2 regions of the Pseudomonas sp. PDM14 genome follow, and region 1 is predicted to be linked to the other one. Evidence: predicted binding sites of a transcription regulator. Region 1 holds the regulator's gene; the other holds the start of a gene.

Region 1 (9,493 bases):
GTCGGTTATCGCCTGATCCCGCTGGTTGATCGTAATCAGGGTGGGCAGTTGCTCGCGCGCATCAAGGGCGTGCGCAAGAAGCTTTCCCAAGAGATGGGCTTCCTCATGCCCTCCGTACATATCCGTGACAACCTCGACCTGCTGCCCAACGCCTACCGCCTGACCCTGATGGGCGTCAGCGTGGCCGAGGCGGAGGTGTACCCGGAGCGTGAACTGGCGATCAACCCGGGGCAGGTGTTCGGCACCCTCAACGGCATTGCCGCCAAAGATCCGGCGTTCGGCCTGGAGGCGGTGTGGATCGACCCGACCCAGCGCGACCAGGCGCAGTCGCTTGGCTACACGGTGGTGGATGCCAGCACGGTGGTGGCTACGCACCTCAACCAGGTTCTGCACAAGCACTCCCACGAGCTGCTTGGGCACGAGGAAGTGCAGCAGCTGATGCAACTGCTGGCCAAGAGTTCGCCGAAGCTGGCCGAAGAGCTGGTGCCTGGCCTGGTGTCGTTGTCGACCCTGCTCAAGGTTCTGCAGGCGCTGTTGCAGGAGCAGGTACCGGTGCGCGATATCCGCACCATCGCAGAGGCCATCGCCAACGTCGCACCGAAGAGTCAAGATCCCGCCGCGATGGTCGCTGCGGTGCGCGTCGCGTTGGCCCGCGCAATCGTGCAAAGCATTGTGGGACTAGAGCCGGAGCTTCCTGTCATCACATTGGAACCAAGGTTGGAACAGATATTGCTCAACAGTCTGCAGAAGGCCGGACAGGGCTCCGAGGATGGCATCCTCCTGGAACCCGGAATGGCCGAGAAGCTGCAGCGCTCCCTGGTGGATGCGGCGCAGCGCCAGGAGATGTTGGGCAAACCGGTGATCCTGCTGGTTGCCGGCCCGGTTCGGTCGATGCTCTCGCGCTTTGCGCGCCTCGCCGTACCCAGCATGCATGTACTGGCTTACCAGGAAATACCGGACAACAAGCAGGTCACCATCGTTGCGACGGTGGGCCAGAACTGAGGGTTCTAAGCCATGCAAGTCAAACGCTTCTTCGCCGCCGATATGCGCCAAGCCATGAAACTGGTGCGCGATGAGCTGGGCGCTGATGCGGCCATCATCGGCAATCGCCGGGTGGCCGGTGGTGTCGAGCTGACTGCCGCGCTGGACTACCAGATGCCCGAGCCCGTGCGTGCGCCGAACCCTGCGCTGGAAGCCGAGCTGCGCAAGACCCAGGCGAAGATCGCCAGTGCCCAGGCCGAACTGACCAGCCGTGCGGTGGCTGACGAACGCAAGGACCGCCAGCTGTTCGCCAATGAGTCCATCGTCGCTCCCGAGCTGCCGGCATCGCTGTACAAGCCGCAGCGCCCGGCCGCGCCGCAGCCGCAACCGGTTGCCGCTGCACCCGTCGCCGATCAGCGTGTGATCGACGCCATGCGCTTCGAGCTGCACGGTCTGCGCGAACTGATCGAAGTGCAGCTGGGTTCCATCGCCTGGGGCCAGATGCAGAACCGTCGTCCTCAACAAGCCAACCTGTGGCGCCGCCTGCAACGCATGGGCCTGTCCGCCGAGCTGTCCAAGGCGCTGCTGGAACGTGTGGCCAAGGTCGCGGAGCCGCGTCAGGCCTGGCGCATGCTGCTGGCCCACCTGGCCCACGCGATCAAGACGCCGAAGGTTGAGCCGCTGGAAGAGGGTGGTGTGATCGCCCTGGTCGGCCCTGCCGGCATGGGCAAGACCACCACGCTGGCCAAGCTGGCCGCGCGTTACGTGCTCAAATACGGTCCGCAGAGCATCGCACTGGTGAGCATGGACAGCTTCCGCATCGGCGCGCAGGAGCAACTGAAGACCCTGGGGCGCATCCTCAATGTCTCCGTGACCCAGGTCGATCCGGGCGAATCGCTGTTGCAGGCCCTGGCCCCGCTGGCCCGCAAGCGCGTTATCTTGATCGACACCGCCGGCCTGCCGGCCAATGATCCGGCGCTGCGCATGCAGCTGGAAAGTCTGGCGGCGCGCGGTGTCAAAGCGAAGAACTACCTGGTATTGGCGGCAACCAGCCAGAGCCAGGTGCTGAAAGCGGCCTACCATAGTTACAAGCGCTGCGGCCTGGCCGGCTGCATTCTGAGCAAACTGGACGAGGCGACCAGCCTCGGCGAAGTTTTAGGACTGGCTATCGGCCAGCATCTACCGGTAGCCTATCTCACTGATGGGCCCAAGATTCCTGATGATCTGCAGGTTCCGCGCAGTCATCAGCTGGTCAGCCGAGCGGTCAGTCTGCAGACCCAGGAAGATCCAAGTGAAGAAGCCATGGCCGATGTATTCGCCGGGCTGTACCAGAATCCGGCACGCCGGGCGAGTTAGAGCAGGCGCCAGGCTCCACGGCGATCTAGTGTTGAGGTAGGGTGTAGTGCCCACTCAGCCCAGTGCAGGCAAGACAAGGTGTGTAGAGGACATGGGTAGTATTCATCCCGTACAGGTGATTGCAGTGACCGGCGGCAAAGGCGGCGTCGGCAAGACCAATGTGTCGGTGAATCTGTCGCTGGCCCTGGCCGATCTCGGCCGTCGGGTCATGCTGATGGACGCCGACCTCGGCCTTGCCAACGTCGATGTCCTGCTCGGCCTTACCGCCAAACGCACCCTTGCCGACGTGATTTCCGGCGAGTGCGACCTCAAGGACGTGCTGATCCAGGGCCCCGGCGGTATTCGTATCGTCCCGGCGGCTTCGGGCACGCAGAGCATGGTGCAGCTCACGCCCATGCAGCACGCCGGCCTGATCCAGGCATTCAGCGATATCAGCGACAACCTCGACGTTCTGGTGATCGACACCGCGGCCGGTATCGGCGACGGCGTGGTGAGTTTCGTCCGCGCGGCCCAGGAAGTGATCGTGGTGGTGTGCGACGAGCCCACCTCGATCACCGATGCCTATGCGCTGATCAAGCTGCTCAACCGTGACTACGGCATGAGCCGCTTCCGCGTTCTGGCCAACATGGCTCATAGCCCGCAGGAAGGTCGCAACCTGTTTGCTAAGCTGACCAAAGTGACTGACCGTTTTCTCGATGTGGCGCTGCAGTACGTGGGGGCAGTGCCCTACGACGAGTCGGTCCGCAAGGCCGTGCAGAAGCAGCGCGCGGTATACGAAGCCTTCCCGCGCTCGAAATGCGCACTGGCGTTCAAAGCGATAGCTCAGAAAGTTGACACGTGGCCGTTGCCGGCCAACCCGCGTGGCCATCTTGAGTTCTTCGTCGAACGTCTGGTGCAGCAGCCGATCGCGGGTTCGGCCGTATGACAGCAGCCAATGGACTTCTTATGTACAACAAGGCGCAGGCTCGGGACTCTCAGCACCAACTGATCGAGCGTTACGCACCGCTGGTCAAGCGCATCGCGTACCACCTGCTGGCGCGTCTGCCGGCCAGTGTCCAGGTCGACGACCTGATGCAGGCGGGCATGATCGGCCTGCTCGAAGCTTCGAAGAAATACGACGGCAGCAAGGGCGCCAGCTTCGAAACCTACGCCGGTATTCGCATCCGCGGCGCAATGCTCGACGAGGTGCGCAAGGGTGACTGGGCGCCGCGTTCGGTCCACCGCAACACCCGTATGGTCAGCGACGCGATTCGAACAATCGAGGCCAGAACGGGGCGAGACGCTAAAGATCAAGAAGTTGCGGCCGAACTCCAATTGAGTCTCGAGGATTACTACGGCATTCTTGGCGACACTTTGGGCAGCCGTCTGTTCAGTTTCGACGACCTCGTGCAGGACGGCGAACATGGCGGGCTGCAGGAAGACACCGGTAGTACCCAGACCGAACCTCTGCATGACCTGGAAGACGAGCGTTTCCAGGCGGCGTTGGCTGATGCCATCTCCAACCTGCCGGAGCGTGAACGTCTGGTCCTGGCGCTGTATTACGACGAAGAGCTGAATCTCAAGGAAATCGGTGAGGTCCTGGGGGTCAGCGAGTCGCGTGTCAGCCAGTTGCACAGTCAGTGTGCCGCACGCTTGCGGGCCCGACTGGGTGAGTGGCGAGCGCACTGACGGCGTCACCGGTTTCATGATTGCAGCGTCATCGGGTGCCGATGACGTTTAGGACTGTACGGAGGTCGACTTGGACAAGAACATGAAAATCCTCATCGTTGACGACTTTTCGACGATGCGACGGATCATCAAGAACCTCTTGCGCGATTTGGGTTTCACCAATACCGCCGAGGCTGATGACGGCACCACAGCATTGCCGATGCTGCAAAGCGGTAGCTTCGATTTTCTGGTGACTGACTGGAACATGCCGGGCATGACGGGTATCGACCTGTTGCGCGCGGTGCGTGCCGATGAGCGTCTGAAAACCCTGCCTGTATTGATGGTGACAGCTGAAGCCAAGCGCGATCAGATCATCGAAGCGGCCCAGGCTGGCGTTAACGGTTATGTAGTAAAGCCGTTCACTGCCCAGGTACTGAAAGAGAAGATCGAGAAGATCTTCGAACGGGTTAACGGCTGATGTCCGCCGCGAGGGCGCTATGGCAAACGAAGATTCTTCACTGGGCGAACTAGAGTCGACCCTGAAAGTTCATGCCCGCGAGCTCGTCGACAGCCTCGAAAAAGGTCACTTCGGCGAGGCGGTGCAACTGATCCACGAACTGAACCAGACACGCGACCGTGGCCTGTATCAGGAAGTAGGCAAGCTTACCCGCGAGCTGCACAGCGCGATCGTCAATTTCCAGATCGATCCGCGGATGCCGCACGCCAAGGAAATTTCACAGATCACCGACGCTACCGAGCGGCTGTCCTACGTTGTGCAGATGACCGAGAACGCGGCCAATCGCACCATGGACCTGGTCGAGCAGAGCGCGCCGCTGGTCAACGATTTGGGCAGCGAAGCGCAGAGCCTGAGTGCTGACTGGGGGCGCTTCATGCGCCGGGAACTCAGCGCCGATGCGTTCCGCGAGCTGGCCAAGCGTATCGAACTGTTTCTGGCCCGCAGCGACCGCGACAGCCAGAAACTCTCGGCGCACCTCAACGATATTCTGCTGGCGCAGGATTACCAGGACCTCACCGGTCAGGTGATCAAGCGTGTAACCCAGTTGGTTACGGAAGTGGAAGGTAACTTGCTGAAACTGGTGTTGATGGCCAGTCATGTGGACCGCTTTGCCGGTATCAAGCATGACCACGAAACACTGCGCGTAGAGCAAGAAAAACAAAAAGAGCCTTCCAAGGGTGAAGGTCCGCAGATTCATGCCGATAAGCGTGAGGATGTAGCATCCAATCAGGATGATGTCGACGATCTGCTGTCCAGCCTAGGATTTTAAGGCTCTAACAGAGCCTTTGGAGCGCAATGATGAGCTTCGACGCCGATGAAGAAATCCTCCAGGACTTTCTGGTAGAGGCCGGCGAAATTCTTGAACAATTGTCCGAGCAACTGGTTGAGCTGGAAAGCCGCCCAGATGACACGGGCCTGCTCAATGCGATTTTCCGTGGATTCCACACCGTCAAGGGTGGGGCCGGGTTCCTCCAGCTCAATGAGCTGGTGGAGTGCTGCCACATTGCCGAGAACGTATTCGACATCCTGCGCAAGGGTGAACGTCGGGTCACTGCCGAGCTGATGGACGTGGTGTTGCAGGCACTGGATGCCGTCAACGAAATGTTCAGTCAGGTGCGCGAGCGCGTCGAGCCGACGCCGGCCTCGCCGGAGCTGCTGGCTGCCTTGGCGCGCCTGGCCGAACCGCAAGGAGCCGATGAGGCGCCGGCGGCCGCGGTCGAGGAGGAACCTGAAGCGCCGGCTGCACCGCAGGCGGCTTCCGGCGACATCACCGACAGTGAATTCGAGCAACTGCTCGATGCTATCGGTGATACCCCGAGCGAAGCGCCGGCACCTGCTGCTGCATCGGGTGATGAAATCACCGACGACGAATTCGAAGCGCTACTCGATCAGCTGCATGGCAAGGGCAAGTTCGTCGAGCCCGAGGCCAAGGCTCCGGCCGCCGCACCTGCTCCAGCAGCGGCGCCTGTTGCAGCCCCGGCTGCCGGTGGCGGCGATGAAATCACCGACGACGAATTCGAAGCGCTGCTCGATCAGCTGCATGGCAAGGGCAAGTTCGTCGAGCCGGCAGTTGCCGCGCCAGCACCTGCTCCTGTCGCCGCTGTAGCACCGGCTCCCGCCGCAGCGGGCGGTGGCGATAACATCTCCGACGACGAATTCGAGGCATTGCTCGACCAGTTGCACGGCAAGGGCAAGTTCAGCGAAGAGGTTGTCCAGGCCGCGCCCGTGGTTGCTGCCCCCGTCAGCAAACCGGCCGCTGCGCCTGCGCCGGCCAAGCCTGCGCCCAAACCGGCGGCCAAGGTGGAAGCGAGCAAACCAGCTGCCGCCCCTGCGCCTGCTCCCGCCGCTGCCGCCCAGGCACCTGCTGCCGAGAAGGCCAACAGCGCCAGCGAAGCCGAAACCACGGTACGCGTCGATACCGCTCGCCTGGACGAGATCATGAACATGGTCGGTGAGCTGGTCCTGGTGCGTAACCGTCTGGTGCGCCTGGGCCTGAACAGTGGCGACGAGGCGATGGCCAAGGCCGTCTCCAACCTTGACGTGGTCACCGCGGATCTACAGACCTCGGTCATGAAGACCCGCATGCAGCCGATCAAGAAGGTCTTCGGACGCTTCCCGCGCCTGGTCCGCGATCTGGCGCGCAACCTGAAGAAAGAGATCATTCTCGAGCTGGTCGGCGAAGAGACCGACCTGGACAAGAACTTGGTCGAAGCACTTGCCGATCCGCTGGTCCACTTGGTGCGCAACTCGGTCGATCATGGCATCGAACTGCCGGAGAAGCGCGAAGCCGCGGGCAAGAGCCGTGGTGGCAAGATCATCCTCGCCGCGCAGCAGGAGGGTGACCACATCCTTCTGTCGATCTCCGACGACGGCAACGGCATGGACCCGGACGTTCTGCGTGCCAAGGCGGTCGAGAAGGGCCTGTTGGACAAGGATGCGGCCGATCGCCTGAGCGAATCCGAGTGCTACAACCTGATCTTCGCCCCGGGCTTCTCGACCAAGACCGAGATTTCCGACGTTTCCGGCCGCGGTGTCGGCATGGACGTGGTGAAGACCAAGATCTCCCAGCTCAACGGCACCATCAACATCTACTCGGCCAAAGGCCAGGGCACGCGCATCGTCATCAAGGTGCCGCTGACCCTGGCGATCATGCCGACGCTGATGGTCATGCTCGGTAACCAGGCCTTTGCCTTCCCGCTGGTCAACGTCAACGAGATCTTCCACCTCGACCTGTCGCGCACCAACGTGGTCGACGGTCAGGAAGTGGTCATCGTGCGCGACAAGGCGCTGCCGCTGTTCTACCTCAAGCGTTGGCTGGTGCGTGGCGCTGGCTACGAGGAGCAGCGTGAGGGGCATGTGGTGATTCTCACCGTGGGCAGCCAGCGCATCGGCTTCGTGGTCGATCAATTGGTCGGCCAGGAAGAGGTGGTGATCAAGCCGCTCGGCAAGATGCTGCAAGGCACTCCAGGCATGTCCGGTGCAACCATCACCGGCGACGGCCGCATTGCGCTGATTCTCGATGTGCCGAGCATGCTCAAGCGCTACGCACGTCGCATCTGATTGATTGCGCCCTGGCATGACGCCAGGGCGCTCAGGAGTGTTTATGGCAGTCAAGGTCCTGGTGGTGGACGATTCCGGCTTCTTCCGACGCCGGGTTTCGGAAATCCTCTCCGCCGACCCGAATATCCAGGTAATCGGCACCGCGACCAATGGCCGCGAGGCGATCGATCAGGCGCTGGCGCTCAAGCCGGACGTGATCACCATGGATTACGAGATGCCGATGATGGACGGCATCACCGCTGTGCGAAACATCATGCAGCGCTGCCCGACACCGGTGCTGATGTTCTCCTCGCTCACCCACGAAGGCGCGCGCGTTACCCTCGATGCGCTGGATGCGGGGGCGGTCGATTACCTGCCGAAGAACTTCGAAGACATCTCGCGCAACCCGGACAAGGTCAAGGCGATGCTGTGCGAGAAGGTTCACACCATCGCGCGCAGCAATCGTCGCTACAGCGCCTACAACCCGGTTGCGCCGACGCCGTCGAGCGCGCCTGCTCCTGCCAGCAAGAGTGCGGCGCCTGCGGCTCCGGCGCGTACTTCAAGCAGCGCTGGCGCAGCCGCGCCGGCGAGCCCGACGGCAGGTGGTGCGAGCCCAAAGCGTAAGGCCTACAAACTGGTGGCGATTGGCACGTCTACCGGCGGGCCGGTTGCCCTGCAACGCGTTCTGACCCAGCTGCCGGCCAACTTCCCGGCGCCGATCGTATTGATCCAGCACATGCCGGCGGCCTTCACCAAGGCTTTTGCCGAGCGTCTGGACAAGCTGTGCCGAATTTCCGTCAAGGAAGCCGAGGACGGCGACCTGCTGCGCCCGGGCGTAGCGCTGCTGGCCCCAGGCGGCAAGCAGATGATGATCGACTCGCGCGGTTCGGTGCGCATCCTGCCCGGTGACGAGCGCTTGAACTACAAGCCCTGCGTCGACATCACCTTCGGTTCGGCCGCCAAGTCGTTCAACGACAAGGTGCTGGCCGTGGTACTGACCGGCATGGGCGCCGATGGCCGCGAAGGCGCGCGCCTGCTGAAGCAGAGCGGTAGCCAGGTCTGGGCGCAGGATGAGGCCAGTTGCGTGATCTATGGCATGCCGATGGCGGTGGTTAAAGCCAACCTGGCGGATGCGGTATACGGGCTCGAAGACATCGGTCGGCACCTGGCAGAGGCCTGCGTCTGATGGATGTATTGAGCCTCATCGGCGTCATCCTCGCGTTTGTCGCGATTATCGGCGGCAATTACCTCGAGGGTGGGCACGTCGGTGCATTGCTCAATGGCCCGGCGGCGCTGATCGTCATCGGCGGTACGCTGGGCGCGGCGTTTCTACAGGCGCCGCTCAGCGTGTTCAAGCGCGCGCTGGTGATTCTGCGCTGGATCATCTTTCCTCCCCATATCGACCTGGCTGGCGGCATCAACCGCGTTGTCGGCTGGAGCATGACCGCGCGCAAGGAAGGCCTGCTGGGCCTGGAGCCGATTGCCGACAGCGAGACCGACCCGTACGCACGCAAAGGCCTACAGCTGCTGGTCGATGGCGCCGAGCCAGAAGCGATCCGCAGCATCCTCGAGGTTGATCTGTACACCCAGGAAGGCCGCGATATCCAGGCTGCCAAGGTGTTCGAGAGCATGGGCGGTTATGCCCCTACCATCGGCATCATAGGCGCGGTGATGGGCCTGATTCATGTCATGGGCAATCTGGCCGATCCGAGCAAGCTCGGCAGTGGCATCGCCGTGGCGTTCGTTGCGACCATCTACGGCGTCGCGTTCGCCAACCTGCTGTTGTTGCCGGTCGGCAACAAGCTCAAGGCCATCGCTGCGCGCCAGTCCTGCTACCGGGAGATGTTGCTCGAAGGCATCCTCTCCATCGCCGAGGGTGAAAACCCCCGTTCCATCGAGCTGAAGCTGCAAGGCTTCATGGACTGATGGAGTAGGGCAGCCATGGCCCGTCGG
Region 2 (9,493 bases), 130 kb from region 1:
GAACACGATGGCGTAGCTGACCCAGACGATGGTGATGAGAATGTCGATCGGCCACTCGAGCTCGGCGTATTCCTTGGAAGACGTCCAGCCCATGGGCAGACTGATCGCCGCGAGGACGATCACCAGTTGCCAGCCCCAGAAGGTGAAGGCAGCGAGTTTGTCGGAGATCAGGCGCGTCTGGCAGGTGCGCTGCAGCGAGTAGTAGCTAGTCGCAAACAGGGCGCAACCACCGAAGGCGAAGATCACCGCGTTGGTGTGCAAAGGCCGCAAGCGACCAAAACTGGTCCACGGCAAGTTGAAGTTAAGGTCCGGCCAGGCTAGCTGCGCGGCGATGAACACGCCGAGCCCCATCCCGACTATGCCCCAAACCACCGTCATAATGGCGAACTGGCGGACCACCTTATAGTTGTAGGCGGCGCTGCTGGTTGTGTTCATGTGTTGGGCTTCCATCCACGGTTTATGAAAAGCAGGGCAAGCATGGATAAAGGCGATAAGGCGGGTATTGACGGGGATCAATGCGGAGCTGGCGATTGGCTATTGGACGGGGTGGGCGAAATGTCGCAGGCCACCCTGATCCTCGCCCATGGCGCGGGGGCTCCGATGGACAGTACCTTCATGCAGCGCATCAGCGAACTGCTGGTCGAGCGCGGCGTCGGCGTGGTGCGTTTCGAGTTTCCGTACATGGCCGCGCGTCGACGCGATGGCGGCAAGCGCCCACCCAACCCGCAGGCGCAGTTGCTGGACTGCTGGCGTGAGGTCTACCACACGGTGCGTGGGCAGGTGAGCGGGACGCTGGCGATCGGCGGCAAGTCCATGGGCGGGCGCATGGCCAGCCTGCTGGCCGACGAGCTGGGCGCCGACGCGCTGGTGTGCCTCGGTTACCCCTTCTATGCCGCGGGCAAGCCGGAAAAGCCGCGAGTGGCGCACCTGGCCGGGTTGCGCACGCCGACGTTGATCGTGCAGGGCGAGCGCGATGCCCTCGGCAACCGGGACACGGTGAGTGGCTATGAGCTGGCTGCGAGCATCGAGCTGCTGTGGCTGGCGGCCGCCGACCACGACCTGAAGCCGCTCAAAGCCTCGGGTTTCAACCATGAGCAGCATTTGGCCAGTGTTGCCGATGCGATTGCCACATTCCTGCGCCGAGTGAAGGGCTGAACGTAGGGTGGAAAACCGCGAAGCGTTTTCCACAGGAAAGCTGGCCGAGAGAGTCGGCGCTTCATCTCGCCTTGGCTGGTGGCCACGCTGCGCATTGTCCACCCTACGGGCAATCGCCGACATTGCCGCGCAGGCGTACGACAAGCACCTATCCACCTGGCCGCTCAGCCGCACCATGAAAAAAGCCGGCATCAGCCGGCTTTTTTTGGAGGCATCGACTCAGCGGTTGAAGCGGTCGACCAGCGAGTACTGGTCCTGCGCGGTAGCGGTGAGTTCCTTGCTTAGCTGTGCGGTGCTCTGTGCCTCGGCCGAGGTCTGGTCGGCCAGTTGCGCGATGGTGGTGATGTTCTGGTTGATCTCGTCGGCCACCGCGCTCTGTTCCTCGGCCGCCGCGGCAATCTGGTTGGCCATGTCGGTGATGTTGCTGACCGCTTCGCTGATGCCGACCAGCGCCTGGTCGGCCTGCAACACGCGCTCGACGCCTTCGTCGGCATGCTTGCGGCCGACTTCCATGGTCAGCACCGCTTCTTCGGCAGTGCGCTGCAGCTTGGCGATCAGGGCGTGGATCTGTCCGGTGGACTCGGCGGTGCGCTGCGCCAGCGAACGCACCTCGTCGGCGACCACGGCGAAACCGCGGCCCATTTCCCCGGCGCGCGCGGCCTCGATGGCGGCGTTGAGAGCGAGCAGGTTGGTCTGGTCGGCGATGCCCTTGATCACATCGACCACACCGCCGATCTCGTTGCTGTCCTGGGCCAGGCGCGACACGGTCTCGCCGGTTTCGCCCACCGATACCGACAGGCGCTGGATCGCCGCACGGGTATCGGCGGTGACGTTGCGGCCTTCGCCGGTCAGGCGGTTGGCTTCCTGGGTGGCGATGGCGGTGCGTGCGACGTTACTGGCGACTTCCAGCGTGGTGGCGGCCATCTCGTTGACCGCGGTGGCGACCTGTTCGGTCTCCACGCGCTGGCGCTCGAGGCCGGCGGAGCTGTTGTGCGCCAGGGTATCGGCCTGGCGCGCCTGATTGGTGAGGCGCTCGGCGGTGTCCTGCAGGCGCGTCAGGCAGGTCTTCAGGCGCGCTTCCTGGCTGAGCATGGCCATTTCCAGGCGCGCCTCGGCGCCCCGGCTGTCGGTGTACATCTGCGCGATCAGCGGGTCGGAGGTTGTCTGCTCGGCCAAGCGCAGCAGGCGGCGTACGCCACGGTTCTGCCAGGCCAGGCCGAACAGGCCGAGCGGCACGCAGAGCAGGGCGGCGATGAGGAAGCCCCAACTGGAGCCGATCCAGTGGCCGATCAGAAAGCCGATCTGGCTGACCAGAATGAACGGCAACCAGGCCTGCACCACCGGCAGCCAACGGTCGACACTGGGGATGGCGGCCTTGCCGGCGTTGATGCGTGCGTACAGCGCTTCGGCGCGACGTACCTGCTCGGCCGTGGGCTTGACCCGCACCGACTCGTAGCCGACTACCTGGCCGTTTTCCAGCATCGGGATGACGTAGGCGTTGACCCAGTAGTGGTCGCCGTTCTTGCTGCGGTTCTTGACGATGCCCATCCACGGGCGGCCCTTCTTCAGGGTGGTCCACATGTGTTCGAACACCGCCGACGGCACGTCAGGGTGGCGCACGATGTTGTGCGGGGAGCGGGTCAGCTCGTCGCGGCTGAAGCCGCTGATCTCGATGAACGCTTCGTTGCAGTAGGTGATCTGGCCCTTGATGTCCGTGGTGGAGATCAGTCGCTGCTGGGCCGGGAAAGTGCGCTCGCGCTGGGTGACCGGCTGATTGTTTCGCATGGCATCGGGTTCTTTTATTAGACGTATGTCAGGAGGCATCGGCCGTCGAGCGTGAAAGTTTAATCAACGGTCAGGTTTTCAGTGTATCGCGCGAGCCCGTGCTTGAGCGTCAAAAAGCCCGAATGGCAGCGAAAAGAATGGATCTGTCAGTGATGTCGGCGACGGTGAATGCGCCTGGGCCGGCAGCCAGATGCTGCCGGCCCGGCGCGTTCTACTCGGCGAGTAGCTGGCGCAGCACGAAGTGCAGGATGCCGCCGGCCTTGAAGTACTCGACCTCGTTGAGCGTGTCGATGCGGCAGAGCACCTGCACATCCTCCTTGCGCCCGTCGAGGTAGCCGATTTGCAGCGTCAGGTTCATCTGCGGGCGCAGTTCGACGCCGTCCAGGCCGCTGATGGCGACCGTCTCCTGGCCGGTCAGCTTGAGCGTCTTGCGGCTCTGGCCGTTGCTGAACTGCAACGGCAGCACGCCCATGCCGACCAGGTTGGAACGGTGGATGCGCTCGAAGCTCTCGGCGATCACCGCCTTGACCCCCAGCAGGTTGGTGCCCTTGGCGGCCCAGTCGCGGCTGGAGCCGGTGCCGTACTCCTGGCCGGCGAAGATCACCAGCGGCGTGCCTTCGGCCTGGTAGCGCATGGCTGCGTCATAGATTGCCAGGCGCTCGCCGGTGGGTACGTGCAGGGTGTTGCCGCCTTCTTCGCCGCCGAGCATCTCGTTGCGGATGCGGATGTTGGCGAAGGTGCCGCGCATCATCACTTCATGGTTGCCGCGGCGTGAGCCGTAGGAGTTGAAGTCGAGGTAGTCGACGCCGTGCTCGCTGAGGTAGCGGCCGGCGGGGCTGTCCTTCTTGATATTGCCGGCGGGGGAAATGTGGTCGGTGGTCACCGAGTCGCCGAGCAGCGCGAGGATGTGTGCGCCGTGGATATCGCCGATATGCGGCGGCGCCCCGGCGATGTTCTCGAAGAACGGCGGGTGCTGGATGTAGGTCGAGTCGTCCTGCCAGACGTAGGTCGCGGCCTGCGGCACCTCGATGGCCTGCCATTGGGCCTCGCCGCTGAACACTTCGGCGTATTCCTTGCGGAACATCGCCGTGTCGACCTTGGCGATGGCCTCGCTGATTTCCTGCTGGCTGGGCCAGATGTCGCGCAGAAATACCGGCTGGCCATCCTTGCCAGTGCCCAGCGATTCGCTGCTCAGGTCGATGCGCACGGTCCCGGCCAGGGCGTACGCCACCACCAATGGCGGCGAGGCCAGCCAGTTGGCTTTTACCAGCGGGTGCACGCGACCCTCGAAGTTGCGGTTGCCGGAGAGCACCGAGGCGACCGTCAGGTCGGCCTGCTGCACGGCGCGCTCGATAGGTTCGAGCAGCGGCCCGGAGTTGCCAATGCAGGTGGTACAGCCATAACCGACCAGGGCGAAGCCGAGCTGGTCGAGGTAGCGGGTCAAGTCGGCGGCGGCGAAGTATTCGGTGACCACCTTGGAGCCGGGTGCCAGCGAGCTCTTCACCCACGGCTTGCGTTGCAGGCCCTTTTCCACCGCCTTCTTCGCCAGCAGGCCGGCGGCCATCATCACGCTGGGGTTGGAGGTGTTGGTGCAGGAGGTGATGGCGGCGATCACCACCGCGCCATTCTTCAGGCGATGGGTCTGGCCTTCATCTTCGTAATCGACTTCGCCGTTGCTCGCCGTGGCGCCGACGGCCGCACCGCCACCGCCTTCGCTGAGCAGACGGCCTTCTTCCTTGCTGTCGGGCTTGAGCTGCAGGCCGACCAGGTCGTTGAAGACCTTCTGCACGTCACCCAGGGCGACGCGGTCCTGTGGGCGCTTGGGCCCGGCCAGGCTGGCCTCGACGCTGCCCATGTCCAGTTCCAGGGTGTCGCTGAACAGCGGCTCGTGGCCAGGTTCGCGCCACATGCCCTGGGCCTTGCTGTAGGCCTCGACCAGCGCCACGGTGTCGTCCGGGCGACCGGACAGGCGCAAGTAGCCGAGGGTGATGTCGTCCACCGGGAAGAAACCACAGGTGGCACCGTACTCCGGGGCCATGTTGGCGATGGTCGCGCGGTCGGCCAGGGGCAGGGTGGCCAGGCCGTCGCCGTAGAACTCGACGAATTTCCCGACCACGCCTTTCTTGCGCAGCATTTGCGTCACCGTCAGCACCAGGTCGGTGGCGGTGATGCCTTCCTTGAGCTGGCCGCTGAGCTTGAAGCCGATCACCTCGGGAATCAGCATCGACACCGGCTGGCCGAGCATGGCCGCTTCCGCCTCGATGCCACCGACGCCCCAGCCGAGTACGCCGAGGCCGTTGATCATGGTGGTGTGCGAGTCGGTGCCGACCAGGGTGTCGGGGAAGGCCAGGGTCTCGCCGCCTTCTTCCTTGGTCCACACGGTGCGCCCCAGGTACTCGAGGTTGACCTGGTGGCAGATGCCGGTGCCCGGTGGCACCACGCGGAAGTTGTCGAAGGCGCTCTGGCCCCAGCGCAGGAACGCGTAACGCTCGCCGTTGCGTTGCATCTCGATGTCGACGTTCTCGCCGAAGGCCTCGGCGCTGGCGTAGCGGTCGACCATCACCGAGTGGTCGATGACCAGGTCCACCGGCGACAGCGGGTTGATCTTCTGCGGATCTCCGCCGGCCTTGGCCATCGCCGCGCGCATGGCCGCCAGGTCGACCACCGCCGGCACGCCGGTGAAGTCCTGCATCAGCACGCGCGCGGGGCGGTACTGGATCTCCTGGTCGGAGCGGCGCTGCTTGAGCCAGTCGACAATGGCCTTGATGTCATAGGCGCTGACGGTGACGTTGTCTTCCCAGCGCAGCAGGTTTTCCAGCAGGACTTTCAGCGAAATGGGCAGGCGGTCGATGTCGCCGAGGCTCTTGGCGGCCTCTGGCAGACTGTAATAGTGGTAGGTCTTGCCGCTGACGGTCAGGCTGCGGCGGGTCTTCAGGCTATCCAGCGATGGCATCACGTTCTCCTCTAGGCTCGGCGACACGGGCGAACAACTTCATGAAGCTAGCCCTTTAGCTGCGCCGCCGCCAATCACTGGACTCGCCAGCTGCATCCAGGGTTCCCCGTCTCGGCTATCATGCGCGGCCTGAGGAGACGCCCCGATGAATACTTTGTTGCTGCACTGCCGCCCCGGCTTCGAGGGTGAGGTCTGTGCCGAGATCGCCGAACACGCCGCACGCCTTGAGGTGGCCGGTTATGCCAAGAGCAAGCCGAGTAGCGCCCACGCCGAATTCATTTGCAGCGAAGACGGCGGCGCACAGCGCCTGATGCAGGGGCTGAAGTTCAGCCGGCTGATCTTCCCGCGCCAGTGGGCGCGCGGCGGCTACGTGCAGTTGCCGGAAACCGATCGCATCAGCGTGCTGCTCGCAAGCCTGGCTGCGTACCCGGTGTGCGGCAGTTTGTGGCTGGAGGTGCTCGATACCAACGACGGCAAGGAGCTGTCGAACTTCTGCAAGAAGTTCGAGGCCCCGCTGCGCAAGGCGCTGATGGGCGCCGGTCGCCTGGTCGAGGACACGAGCAAGCCGCGCCTGCTGCTGACGTTCAAGAGCGGTCGTGAGGTATTCCTCGGCCTGGCCGAGGCGAACAATTCGGCGATCTGGCCGATGGGTATCCCGCGGCTGAAATTCCCCCGCGAGGCACCGAGCCGTTCGACGCTGAAACTGGAAGAGGCCTGGCACACCTTCATCCCGCGCGAGCAGTGGGACACGCGCCTGTCGGACGAGATGACCGGCGTCGACCTCGGCGCCGCGCCGGGCGGCTGGACCTACCAACTGGTCAAGCGCGGCATGCTGGTCACCGCCATCGACAACGGCCCGATGGCCGAGAGCCTGATGGACACCGGCCTGGTGCAGCACCTGATGGTCGACGGCTTCACCTGGAAGCCCAAGCAGCCGGTGGACTGGATGGTCTGCGACATCGTCGAGAAGCCCGCGCGCAATGCCGCGCTGCTGGAAAGCTGGATCGGTGAAGGGCATTGCCGCGAGGCGGTGGTCAACCTCAAGCTGCCGATGAAGCAGCGTTATGCCGAGGTGCGGCGTCTGCTGCTGCGCCTGGAAGAGAGTTTTGCCGCACGCAAGATCAGGGTGTCGATCGCCTGCAAGCAGCTTTATCACGACCGCGAAGAGGTCACCTGTCACCTGCGCCGGCTGTGAGCCCGGCGTGACCTGAAGCCCGGCTTTGCGCGACAATGCCGGCCGTTTTCCGGAGCCCCACGATGTCCCAATCCCTGCACGCCGACGCGATTCTCGATGCCAGCGGCCTGAACTGCCCCGAACCGGTGATGATGCTGCACAACAAGGTGCGCGATCTGCCGGCCGGCGGCCTGCTCAAGGTGCTCGCCACCGACCCCTCGACCAAGCGCGACATTCCCAAGTTCTGCGTGTTTCTCGGCCATGAGCTGGTCGAGCAGGGCGAGGAAGGCGGCGCCTACCTGTACTGGATCCGCAAAAAACTCGACTGAGCCCGGCCGCTCAAGTGCCAGGCGCGATCAACGCACCATGCGGATGTAGCGCCGCGAGCTGCGCTGCAGGCGGATGCCGAGCAACACCGCAGCGCAGGTCAGGCCGACCACCAGGCCCTGCCACAGGCCCTTCGGCCCGGATGGCTCGCCGAACACATCGCTCAGCCCCAGCGCGTAACCCACCGGCAAGCCGATGCCCCAGTAGGCGAAGAGGGTGAAGATCATCGTCGCTCGGGTGTCCTGATAGCCACGCAGGGCACCGGCCGCGGTGACCTGGATGGCGTCGGAGAACTGGAACAGCGCCGAGTAGACGATCAGGCCGCTGGCGATGGCGATCACCTCCGGCGCCGAGGTGTAGATCTGCGCGATCTCGTGGCGCAGCAGGTACATCAGGCTCGCCGACAGGCAGGCATAGGCCAGTGCGGTGGCCATGCCGACGCCAGCAGCGAAACGCGCCTCGCGTGGCTGGCTACGCCCCAGGGCCTGGCCGACGCGCACGGTGGCAGCCATGCCCAGCGAATAGGGGATCATGAAGACCAGTGAGCTGAAGTTCAGCGCGATCTGGTGCCCGGCGACCACCGTGGCACCGAGCCCGCCGATGAGCAGGGCGATCACCGAAAAAATGCTCGCCTCGGCGAACACCGACACGCCAATCGGCACGCCAATCGACAACAGGCGCTTGATCACCGGCCACTGCGGCCAGTCGAAGCGGCTGAACAGCTGACTGGCCTGGTAGTACGGCGCGCGGTGCACCCACCAGAGCAACCCCAGCAGCATTGCCCACATGACGATGCCGCTGGCCCAGCCACAGCCGACGCCGCCCAGCGCCGGCATACCCAGATGGCCGTAGATCAGCACGTAGTTGAGCGGGATGTTCAGCAGCAGGCCGCCGATGCCGAGGATCATGCTCGGGCGGGTATGGCCGAGGCCGTCGCTAAAGCAGCGCAGCACGTGATAGACCGCCACCGCCGGGAAGCCGAAGGCGATGCCGTGCAGGTAGCGCATGGACATGTCGGTCAGCTCTGCATCGACCCGCATCAGGCGCAGCACCGGCGTGGCGCTCCATAGCAGCGCGGCCGCGGCGCAACCGATTGCCAGGCCCAGCCACAACGCCTGGCGCACCAGCGGGCCGGTCTGCGCCTGTTGCCCGGCACCGAAGTGCTGGGCGACTTTCGGCGTGGTGGCCAGCAGCAGGCCGGTCATCAGCAGGTACACCGGCACCCACAGCGAGTTGCCCAGGGCCACGGCAGCAAGGTCATGCGGGCCGACGCGGCCGGCCATCACCGCATCGACGAAGCCCATGGCGGTGTGCGCGAGCTGCGCGATGATGATTGGAGTAGCCAGGGACAGCAGGGCGCGCAGTTCGGTGAACACGCGGGTGGAGCGGGATTGAGCGAGCATCGGGGGACCGGCGGGGGAGTGCGCGAGGCGGCGCATTCTACGCCCTGGCCGATCGCTCAGGAAAGCGCCGGGCGACGGGCTTACCCGGTTGCCGGCATAGCGCCTAGAATGGCGCCTCGCTTCTGGAGGTCGCATGCACATAGTCGCCGACGAAAACATTCCCCTGCTCAATGAGTTCTTCGCCGGCTTCGGCACGCTGCGCCGCAGCCCCGGCCGAGCCATCGACCGCGCCACGCTGGGCGACGCCGAGGTGCTGCTGGTGCGCTCGGTGACCCGCGTTGACCGTGCGCTGCTCGAAGGCAGCCGCGTGCGCTTCGTCGGCACCTGCACCATCGGCACCGACCACCTCGACCTCGATTACTTCGCCGAAGCCGGCATCGTCTGGTCCAGCGCGCCGGGCTGCAACGCCCGTGGCGTGGTGGACTACGTACTCGGTTGCCTGCTCTCGCTGGCGGAAAAGCATGCCCGGCCGCTGGCGCCGCTGCGTTACGGTGTGGTCGGTGCTGGCCAGGTCGGCGGGCGCCTGGTCAAGGTGCTGCAAGGGCTGGGTTGGGATGTGCAGGTCTGCGATCCACCGCGTCAGGCGGCGGAGGGCGGCGATTTCGTCGAACTGGAGCAGATCCTGCGCGAGTGCGAGGTGATCAGCCTGCACACGCCGCTGGATGCCGGCACGCGCCACCTGATCGGCGCCGATCA

Evidence for each region. Region 1 encodes FliA, which starts transcription of late flagellar genes. Its sites were predicted from a motif close to CTAAAGTTTNNNNNNNNNNNGCCGNTAA; they were not measured.
Region 2: IB229_RS14620 (methyl-accepting chemotaxis protein) is a predicted target of FliA. The motif match lies at 2,976-3,003, and genes of this name have one in related genera.

The regions. Positions count from the first base shown of each region.
Region 1 is NZ_JACVAQ010000002.1:549,200-558,692, reverse strand. Features, by position in the region: gene flhA (flagellar biosynthesis protein FlhA) at 1-1,002, shown strand, start outside; gene flhF (flagellar biosynthesis protein FlhF) at 1,015-2,337, shown strand; gene fleN (flagellar synthesis regulator FleN) at 2,429-3,262, shown strand; gene fliA (RNA polymerase sigma factor FliA) at 3,259-4,005, shown strand; gene IB229_RS15205 (chemotaxis response regulator CheY) at 4,088-4,462, shown strand; gene IB229_RS15200 (protein phosphatase CheZ) at 4,482-5,270, shown strand; gene IB229_RS15195 (chemotaxis protein CheA) at 5,300-7,561, shown strand; gene IB229_RS15190 (protein-glutamate methylesterase/protein-glutamine glutaminase) at 7,605-8,726, shown strand; gene IB229_RS15185 (flagellar motor protein) at 8,726-9,466, shown strand; gene motD (flagellar motor protein MotD) at 9,482-9,493, shown strand, end outside.
Region 2 is NZ_JACVAQ010000002.1:418,632-428,124, reverse strand. Features, by position in the region: gene ccoN (cytochrome-c oxidase, cbb3-type subunit I) at 1-435, opposite strand, end outside; gene IB229_RS14625 (alpha/beta family hydrolase) at 478-1,155, shown strand; gene IB229_RS14620 (methyl-accepting chemotaxis protein) at 1,375-2,940, opposite strand; gene acnA (aconitate hydratase AcnA) at 3,152-5,893, opposite strand; gene rlmM (23S rRNA (cytidine(2498)-2'-O)-methyltransferase RlmM) at 6,039-7,088, shown strand; gene tusA (sulfurtransferase TusA) at 7,151-7,396, shown strand; gene IB229_RS14600 (MATE family efflux transporter) at 7,424-8,797, opposite strand; gene pdxB (4-phosphoerythronate dehydrogenase PdxB) at 8,931-9,493, shown strand, end outside.